Regions from separate parts of the Kribbella sp. NBC_01505 genome, predicted to be linked through region 2. Evidence: riboswitches for the same ligand, from Rfam matches in the RefSeq annotation. Region 2 holds a riboswitch; each other region holds the start of a gene.
The links. Region 2 has a riboswitch for thiamine pyrophosphate ahead of OG474_RS17360 (purine-cytosine permease family protein). Riboswitches for the same ligand answer to the same signal wherever they lie in the genome.
Positions count from the first base shown of each region.

Region 1: it holds a riboswitch for thiamine pyrophosphate, as region 2 does, so the genes downstream of both, thiC (phosphomethylpyrimidine synthase ThiC) here and OG474_RS17360 (purine-cytosine permease family protein) in region 2, are expected to answer to the same signal.
Region 3: it holds a riboswitch for thiamine pyrophosphate, as region 2 does, so the genes downstream of both, thiS (sulfur carrier protein ThiS) here and OG474_RS17360 (purine-cytosine permease family protein) in region 2, are expected to answer to the same signal.

Region 1 covers NZ_CP109425.1:4,480,073-4,483,339, forward strand. The annotation lists gene OG474_RS21195 (hypothetical protein) at 1-170, shown strand, start outside; gene OG474_RS21200 (hypothetical protein) at 174-734, opposite strand; gene OG474_RS21205 (lysophospholipid acyltransferase family protein) at 830-1,576, opposite strand; TPP riboswitch at 1,607-1,726, shown strand; gene thiC (phosphomethylpyrimidine synthase ThiC) at 1,719-3,267, shown strand, end outside.
Region 2 covers NZ_CP109425.1:3,674,945-3,678,211, forward strand. The annotation lists gene OG474_RS17350 (hypothetical protein) at 8-823, shown strand; gene OG474_RS17355 (alpha/beta fold hydrolase) at 820-1,482, shown strand; TPP riboswitch at 1,506-1,624, shown strand; gene OG474_RS17360 (purine-cytosine permease family protein) at 1,612-2,958, shown strand; gene OG474_RS17365 (class I SAM-dependent methyltransferase) at 2,986-3,267, shown strand, end outside.
Region 3 covers NZ_CP109425.1:4,360,356-4,363,622, reverse strand. The annotation lists gene OG474_RS20655 (hypothetical protein) at 1-30, shown strand, start outside; gene OG474_RS20650 (G5 domain-containing protein) at 177-806, shown strand; gene OG474_RS20645 (DUF5937 family protein) at 842-1,777, shown strand; TPP riboswitch at 1,949-2,064, shown strand; gene thiS (sulfur carrier protein ThiS) at 2,054-2,284, shown strand; gene OG474_RS20635 (thiazole synthase) at 2,286-3,062, shown strand; gene OG474_RS20630 (GNAT family N-acetyltransferase) at 3,065-3,267, shown strand, end outside.

The DNA.
Region 1 (3,267 bases), 810 kb from region 2:
TGGCGGTGCTGTTCGCCTTCGGTGTGACCGCCATGGCGCGCCGGGCGGCAGCTATCGACGAGAAGCGGCCGGCCCCGATGGTGGACACCGCAGTGGCGTCACTGTGCTTCGCAGCGTGCCTCGCTGCGGTGCTCTACGGGCTCTACCTGATCATCCCGCAGTTCCATTAGGCACTAGCGGTTCCAGCGGCGCACTGCCTTGGCCACGTCCTTGGTGCGCACCGCGTCGAGGTTCTGTTCCCAGGCTGTGAAGAGCCGGTCGCCAAGGGCGTCCGCGTCCAGACCAGCCTGGGGGCGAACGGCCACTGCCCAGGTGGCAGCGGCCGCGTGCCCCTGCTGGTGCAGCAGGTGATCGACGGTGGCCTGGATACGCCGCCGGTTCTCACCGGTCAGGCCGCGTGCGGCCCAGTCCTGCAGGATGGCCGCGTCGTCTGCCGTCATCTGGGCCAGATAGGTCAGTGGACCGCGCCAGAAACCCCGGTGACCGATGCTGTCCAGGCGCTCGAGCGGGAACCAGCCGTTCGCGCAGCGGCGCCCGTTGACCGCGGCCTCGACCTCACGGGCGCGCTCGGCGTCCAGGTCCCGGGTGGACCAGTCGATGAAATAGGCCCCCGCATCCGGGATGTGCTCCGCGACATGCGGTGCCACCACCAGCGTCCCGGGTTCGAACAGGCGCAGTTCTTCCGGTGAATCGAACACAAAACCTTCCCCCGCCCAGCACAAGGCAAGCAGCACAGAAATCCCCCAGATTCCTGCCTTGTCAATAACAAGTGCCCTTCGTACCCTCACAGACCGTCAAGGGTCAACCCCTTGTCCGGGGTGCGTCGGTGCTATTGCCGCCGCTCGGCCCGGCGTGCCAGCTCCTCGCGGTCCAGCTCATCCGCCTCTTCTGGAGTCGGCGCGGAGCCGCCGTACGCGGCCGGCAGCCACCAGGCGCCCGGCGGCTGCTCCGGGTAGGCGCGGATGGTGTCGTCGAGCATCTCGGCCATCGTCGACCGCAGTACGGCGGTCGCCTCGACCGGATCGTCGTCCGTGGTCACGGCCATCGGCGTACCGACCGTGATCGCGATCGTGCGGTGCCGGGAGAAGTCCTTCGGGTGGTCCTTGGTGAGCATCCGCTGGGTGCCCCAGAGGATCAGCGGGATCACCGGTACGCCGGCCTCCGCCGCCATCCGGACCGTCCCGGACTTGAACTCCTTCAGCTCGAACGACCGGCTGATCGTCGCCTCCGGGAAGACACCGACCACCTCACCGGCCCGCAAGTACTCAAGTGCTTGTGAGTACGACGCCGCGCCGGCACCGCGGTCCACCGGGATGTGGTGCATCCCGCGCATCAGCGGACCGGACCAGCGGTTCCGGAACAGGATGTCCTTGGCCATGAACCGGACCAGCCGCTTGCTCGGCACAGCGCCGTACCCGCCGAGGATGAAGTCGACGTAGCTAATGTGGTTCAGCGCGATCACCGCACCGCCGCTACGGGGCACGTTCTCGGTGCCGGAGAGCTGGAAGTTCACGTCCAGCACCTTGAAGGCCGTCCTGGCGAAACCGACTACCGGCGGATACACAAAGTCGCGCATCGTCGGAACTCTACTAAGGTATGGCTGATAACTGGAGATCGCGGGAGCTCGCACCGTAGTGGGCTGAGAGGGCGGCTGGAGGAATCCGGCGCCGCCGACCGCCGAACCTGTCCGGGTAATTCCGGCGTAGGGAGCACAGCAAGTGACAACTATCGGCACCGTACGACCGACTGTCACCACCGGCCCGATCTCGGGGTCGGAGAAGATCTACCGCGGCGAGCTGGGAGTTCCAGCTCGCCGCGTCCATCTCACCAACGGCGAGCACTTCGACCTGTACGACACGTCCGGGCCGTACACGGACGCGACCGCGCAGATCGACGTACAGACCGGTCTGCCCGCGCTGCGGCGCGAGTGGGTGGCCGGGCGGGCGAACCTGACCCAGCTCGCCCACGCCCGAGCAGGCACCATCACCGAGGAGATGCGGTACGTCGCACTCCGGGAGAACATGGATCCGGAGTTCGTCCGGTCCGAGGTGGCCCGCGGCCGGGCCGTCATCCCGGTCAACCGCCGGCACCCGGAGAGCGAGCCGACGATCATCGGCAAGAAGTTCCTGGTGAAGGTGAACGCGAACATCGGCAACTCCGCGGTCAGCAGCTCGATCGAGGACGAGGTCGAGAAGCTCGTCTGGGCCACCCGTTGGGGCGCGGACACCGTGATGGATCTGTCCACCGGCAAGAACATCCACGAGACCCGCGAGTGGATCCTGCGGAACTCACCCGTCCCGATCGGGACCGTGCCGCTCTACCAGGCGCTGGAGAAGGTGAAGGGTGATCCGGCCGCACTGACGTGGGAGGTCTACCGCGACACGGTGATCGAGCAGTGCGAGCAGGGTGTCGACTACATGACCGTGCACGCGGGCGTGCTGCTGCGGTACGTGCCGCTGACCGCGCGGCGGATCACCGGCATCGTCTCGCGCGGCGGGTCGATCATGGCGGCCTGGTGCCTCGCGCATCACCAGGAATCCTTCCTGTACACGCATTTCGCCGAGCTGTGCGAGATCCTGCGTGAGTACGACGTGACGTTCTCGCTCGGCGACGGGCTTCGGCCGGGATGTATCGCGGACGCGAACGACGCGGCGCAGTTCGCCGAGCTGCGGACGCTCGGGGAGCTCACCAAGATCGCCTGGGAGCACGACGTCCAGGTGATGATCGAGGGTCCGGGGCACGTGCCGATGAACAAGATCGCGGAGAACGTGCGGCTCGAGGAGGAGCTCTGCGGTGAGGCGCCGTTCTACACATTGGGGCCGTTGGCAACTGATGTGGCGCCGGCGTACGACCACATCACCAGCGCCATCGGCGCGGCGCAGATCGGCTGGCTGGGTACGGCGATGCTGTGCTACGTCACGCCGAAGGAGCACCTCGGTCTGCCGGACCGCGATGACGTCAAGGTCGGCGTGATCACGTACAAGATCGCTGCCCACGCTGCCGATCTGGCCAAGGGGCACCCGGGGGCGCAGGCCTGGGACGACGCGTTGTCGACGGCCAGGTTCGAGTTCCGCTGGGAGGATCAGTTCAACCTCTCGCTGGATCCGGACACGGCACGGTCCTACCACGACGAGACGCTGCCGGCCGAGCCCGCGAAGACCGCGCACTTCTGCTCGATGTGTGGGCCGAAGTTCTGCTCGATGCGGATCACCGCGGACATCCGCAAGTACGCCGAGGAGCGCGGGCTGACGTCGACCGAGGCGATCG
Region 2 (3,267 bases):
AGCAGCGATGTCGTCACAGGACTTCCCGACGTACGGACGTGAACCGGAGCCCGAGCGCCCGGACGAGGTGCAGGAACAGCAGCACCTCGCCCCACCCACGCCGTACGGCGGTGGCACGTACGGTCACGGCGGCCAGCCAGTGCCCCCGCCCTACGCGCCGCCCCCGCAGAACTACGGCTCCCAACCGGGCCAGTACGGCGGTCCGCCCACCGATCCGGCACAGCCGCCGAGCTACCGGCCGGGACACCCGTACGGCGCGCCCGTGGATCCGCATCCGGACCACTTCCCGACGTACGGGCGCAAGGAGCCGTTCGCCGGTCGCGACCCGCGCGCGGCGAAGGTGGTGCTGCTCGCGACGCTGATCGCGGCGATCTACGGGCTGATGGTGATCTCGATCCAGCGGGTCTCGATCCGGGAGATCACCCAGGCACCGGGCTCAACGCTCAACCACCCGCTGCGCACCGACGTGATCGACGCACTCGGCCAGCTGCTGATCCTCCTGGTCGGTGTGGCCGCGCTGGCGCTCTGGGCGCGCGACGTGCTGGCTCGCCGCAAGGCCGCTCGCCAGCCGGAGACGTCCGAGATCCTGGGCGGCGTGCTGGTCGCGGCCTCGCTGATCCCGCTGCTCGTCTGGCTGGTGATGGTGCTGACGACCGGTCTGGGTGCTGCCGACGACACTCTGGATCGCCTGCCGAAGGCCTACGCCTGGGGCGGCTTCGGTCTGCTGATCCTCGCGGCCGGCCTCTTCCTCGGCTACCGCGAGCTCAAGCCGGACCCCGACACCGTGGTCCGGGCCGCACCGGGCCGCGCGCCCTGGGAGTGAGCACTCCGGCAGTCCTGGTCCCGGGCCTCGGCCTCGGGCCGGAGTCCTACGCGCCGACGGTCGAGCACCTGTCGATGCCCTACCTCGTCGCCACCCTGCCTGGGTACGGCGAACCTGCCGGCGACCGCGAGGACCTGCACCCCGCGGCCCTCGCCGTACTGCTGGAGCGGAAGGTGCGCGAGCGTTCCGTGCTCGTCGGGCACTCCGCCGGCGCCCAGATCGCAGTGGAGCTGGCCGTCGCGCATCCCGAGCTGGTCCACGCACTGGTGCTGATCGCTCCGAGCGGTGACGTGAAAGCCTCCAGCTGGCTGGACCTGGGGATGCGGTGGCTGGAGTCCGCCGCACCGGAGTCACCGCGGCTGGTCCCGGTCCTCGCACCGCAGTACGCACGCACTGGACTCCCGACCATCGCCCGCGCCGCGGCTGCCTGCCGGAAGCACGACCTGGCTGCTGTGATCACCAGAGTGAAGGCGCCGGTGGTGATCGTGCGCTCACAGCACGACCACCTGTCGTCGGCCGACTGGGCGCTCAAGCTGGCCAAGCTGACGCACGGTGAGGCGCGGACGCTCTCCACCGGGTCGCACATGCCGGTGCTGACCAACGGTCCGGAGGTGGCCGCGCTCATCCACCGAGCAGCCGCTGCGCGGTCAACTGAGTAAAGCGTTATCGTTGACGCGGTAGCAAACACCTCTGCGGGAGCTCGCACCGAATGCGGGCTGAGAGGGCGACTAGAGACCGGGTCGCCGACCGCCTGAACCTGACCGGGTAATGCCGGCGTAGGGAACGCGATGACTGACACTGCGGTTCGTCCTGCTGACAATGAAGAAGCTCCCCTCGTCCTGACCACGGACGCACCGAGGACGCTCGGGTTCCTCGACCAGTTCACCCTCTGGGGCAACTTCGGCATCTCACTCTTCGGCCCGGTCACCGGCGCCCTGGTCGCGGCGTACACGGGGTCGCTGTGGCAGGGCCTGCTGGCGGTGGTCGTCGGGTGCGGGATGGGCGCGCTGGTGCTCGGCGGAGCGGCCGTCTTCGGCTCGCACACCGGAGCGCCCGCGATGGCCAGTCTGCGCGGCCTCTTCGGTCGCCGCGGCTCGATGGCACCGACCGTGCTGAACATCGCGCAGAACATCGGCTGGGCCACGATGGAGATCATCGTGATCTCGCAGGCCGCGGTCGCGGTGACGAGTGAGCGCTGGCGCTGGCTGTTCGTCGTACTGGCCGGCATCATCGCCACCACGATGGCGGTCCGGCCGCTGGGCAGCGTGAAGGTGCTGCGCAAGTTCATGGTCTGGCTGGTGTTGATTGCCTCGGTCTACCTATTCGTCCAGGTGCTGAGCAAGCCGGTGCACGACCTGCCGCAGGACAGCGTGTTCGGCTTCTGGCCGGCCGTCGACCTCGCCGCCGCCGGTGTCGTCTCGTTCGCGCCGCTGGCCGCCGACTACACGCGGCATTCGAAGACCAACAAGGCCGCCTTCGCCGGCTCCTCGCTCGGCTACGGCCTGGCCGCGATCCTGTACTACGCCTTGGGTGTCTTCGCCGTCGCGACTCTGCAGACCAACAGCGAGGACGTGATCACCGCCCTCGTCACCTTGCCGGCCGGCGCGATCGCCTTGTTCGTGCTGCTCGTGGACGAGGTCGACGAGGCCTACGCGAACGTCTACTCGACCACGATGGCCGCGCACAACCTGATCGGGCACGTCGACCGGCGCTGGATCTCGATCGCGATCGGCGTCCTCGCCACCGGCCTCGCGCTCTTGGTTGACCTGGGCAACTACACGCAGTTCCTCTACCTCATCGGCTCGGTCTTCATCCCGCTCTTCGCGGTCGCGATCGCGGACTTCTTCCTGGTGAGCAAGATGAACTGGGACGTCTCCGGTACGGCGAAGTTCCGCTGGCAGCCGACAGTCGCATGGCTGATCGGGTTCGTGGCCTACCAGCTCGTCAACCCGGGCACGGTCGCCGGCTGGTCGCCGTTCTGGCTCGATGTCCAGGGCAAGCTCTTCGGCGGGCACGCGGTTCCGGGCTGGCTGGGAGCGACGTACACGAGCATCGTGGTCTCGATGGTGGCCGCGGTGCTGCTGGGCAAAGTAGGTCGCGGCCGGATCGTGACCCGTACACCGGTGGACAACTGACCTGCGGCACGCGGGATACTGGAGCCCATGCTCAACTCCGCACTGCGCAGCCGGGCCGAGTACGCCGAACTCGGCGCCGACGGTCTGGCCGCGCTGACCTCGCCCGAGCGGGACGCAGCCATCGTCAAGATCGTCGAAGAGCTCCTGGAGGGCCGCGAGACCGTCCTGGATCTGTGCTGTGGTTACGGCCGGATCGCGCTCCCGCTGGCCCGGGCCGGGAAGTCCGTGCGCGCGCTCGACATCTCGCCGAACCTGGTCGAGGCCGGCCGTGACCAGGCCGTCGAGGACGAGCTGGCGATCGACTGGGCG
Region 3 (3,267 bases), 690 kb from region 2:
TTGGCCGGGGTCGGGGTAGCGGCCGGCTGAAAGTGCGCTGAGCTCTGGCCGAGGGGTCGATCGGAGTGCTATGCAGGTCTCTTCGCCTGGGTCGTCCAGGCGCTGACAATCCCGCCGCGGGGGGACCGACGGCGGGTTTGGGGGGAACCACTGTGGTGTGTATTCGTGCTGCGTTCATGGCTGTCGTGGTGCTCGGTTTCGGGGTCGGGTGCGGTACGGCGGAGTCCACCGAGCCGGCCGCGGTCGCCGGCAAACCAATCGCAAAGACCGTCACCACCCAACCGCCAACGGCTCAACCGGCAACCGCTCAACCCGCAACCGCTCAACCGGCGACCACGCCGACACCGGCCGTCACGACGACGGTGAAGCCGAAGCTCGTCGTACCGAAGACGACCACGAAATCGGTCGTCGAGCTCAAGGTGATCCCGTTCAAGAAGAAGACGGTCACCGACAGCGCCCTGCCGAAGGGCGAGCGCACGATCCGGACCCCGGGCGTCAACGGTTCCCGGAAGCTCACGTACGACGTCACCTATGTCGACGGGAAGCAGACGACGAAGAAGCTCGTCCGCCAGGAGGTCGCCAAGGAACCGCGAACCCAGGTGACGGCCGTCGGTACCAAGGTCGAAGCGGAGGAGACCGGCGGCGGCTGCGATCCGAACTACAGCGGCTGCGTCCCGATCGCGAGCGACGTCGACTGCTCCGGCGGCAGCGGGAACGGCCCTGAGTACGTCGATGGCCCAGTCACCGTCACCGGATCCGACATCTACCGCCTGGACGCCGACCACGACGGCATCGGCTGCGAGTAGGCACGGCATGCCGGGCCATGCGATGTAATGCGTGGGTGTTGACCTACGAGCTGACGTCCAGGGACCTGGAGGAGGTCCGGTTCGCGCTGTCGCCTGCGGCGGAGACTGTGCTGAGCCTGCGGGCGCTGCGGGACCCCGGTCGGTTTCCCCTGCAGCTTCCGTGGGTTCGTGCGGTGCAGCCGCTTCTGAGTGACCTGGACTGGACAGTCCTCGGCCAGCTCGTCAACGACACGATGGGCAGCCCGGACTTCCTCACGCCGCGGCCGACCTCGCCGCTCACCCAGTTCGCCGATGAGCTCGAGCTGATAGCCGCGGTCGATCAAGACACGTTCACCCGACAGCTCACGGCGGTGAACGGCGAGCTGGACCAAGACCTCACGCCGGCCCGGGTCGCCACGGCACTCAGCGACTACTGGCAGACGGTCATGGCGCCGTACTGGAATCGCATGCGGACGATCCTCTCCGCCGACATCACCTATCGCGGCCACATCCTCACCCAGCAAGGCACCGCCGCGATGCTCAACGAGCTAGGCCCCGCAATCTCTTACCACCAAGGGCTTCTGAAGGTCGACAAGGTCAGCGAACAAAGCCGCACCGAGAGCGTCGACGGCCGCGGCCTCGTCCTCCAGCCAACCCTCTTCGGCCCCCACGCTGTCATCCCGTACGACCCCGGCGCCGAACCGTTCCTCGGCTACCCGCCCCGCGGCCAGGCCAACCTGTGGACCGTCGTCGATCCGCCCACGCCACAGGACCTGGCCCAACTCATCGGTACGGCGCGCGCCCGCATCCTGCAGCTCCTCACGCATCCGCGCACCACCACCGACGTGGCCGCCGAGCTGCAGGTCACCCCGTCAGCGGTCAGCCAGCACCTCCAACTGCTCCGCCGTACCGGCCTGGTCGAAGCGCAACGAGCCGGCAAGCAGGTGCTCTACCGACCGACAGAGTTGGCCCAATTGCTGACAGGACACTAGTGTCCCGCAAACGATGTAGGTCGAGTGATATCGGTGTCCAGGTGCGTGCATCGTGGTGCTTGAGGCGCGTCCTCGATGCGGTGTTCATCGTGGGCGTGACTCAAGCGCCGCGAGGTGCGTGCCTGGGCGCCGATAGCGCCGAGCTACATTGTTTGCGGGACACGGAAGTCGAAACCAGACCGCGGGAGCTCGCACCGGAGTGGGCTGAGAGGGCGACAGAGCAGGCGTCGCCGACCGCTGAACCTGAATCGGGTAATTCCGACGGAGGGAGGACGCATGACGCAGTACGACGAGTCACCGGCCGAGCACGCCGTGTGGGTGAACGGTACGGCGACCACCAGCGGACCGGGGATGTCGGTCGCGGAGCTGGTCCGGGAGATGTCGGACCGGCAGACCGGGATCGCGGTCGCGGTGAACCAGAGTGTGCTGACCCGCGGCGAGTGGGCCGCCACGATCCTGACCGCGGGTGACCGGGTCGAGATCGTCGGCGCGGTCCAGGGAGGCTGAGATGGACGACCCCTTCGAGCTGGGCGGCCGCACGTACTCCTCGCGGCTCATCATGGGCACCGGCGGTTCGGCCAACCTGGAAGTGATGGAGGAGGCATTGATTGCCTCCGGCACCCAGTTGACCACGGTCGCGATGCGCCGGCTGGGCACCGGGCACGAGGGTTCGGTGCTCGATGTGCTGAAGCGGCACGGGATCGAGATCCTGCCGAACACGGCCGGCTGTCACACCGCCGCGGAGGCCGTGCTGACCGCGCGGCTGGCGCGCGAGGCGCTGGGGACCGATCTGATCAAGGTCGAGGTGGTTGCCGACGACCACCTGCTGCTGCCGGATCCGGTCGAGCTGCTCGACGCCGTCGACATCCTGGTCGCCGACGGCTTCACCGTGCTCCCCTACACGAACGACGACCCGATCCTGGCCCGCCGCCTGGAGCAGGCCGGCTGCGCGGCCGTGATGCCGCTGGCCGCACCGATCGGTTCCGCGCTCGGCATCCGCAACCCGCACAACATCTCCCTGATCGTCGAGGGCGCGAACGTCCCGGTCATCGTCGACGCCGGCCTCGGTACGGCGAGCGACGCGGCACTGGCGATGGAGCTCGGCTGCGCAGCCGTCATGCTGGCGACCCCGGTCACCCGCGCGGAGAAGCCGGCCCTGATGGCGGCCGCGATGCGCGACGCGGTCAGCGCCGGCCGGAACGCTTTGCTGGCAGGGCGAGTCCCCCGCCGCTGGCACTCCGCGCAGGCGTCCTCCCCCACAACCGGACTGCCGACTTCGGAGTAGCTATGGACTTGGCGACAGTAGCGGCGGCCAACGACGCGTGGATGGGTCCGGCGCCGGAAGGCTCGGAGATCGTGGAGACCGCGGAGTACCGGCTGGTCCGGCTCCCCGATCGCTTCCCCCATCCGCTGCAGGTGCAGTGGATCAAGTCCACGCGCCCGGCGGCCGCCGTACTGGATGACGCGGTTGCCAAAGCATCCACCTATGG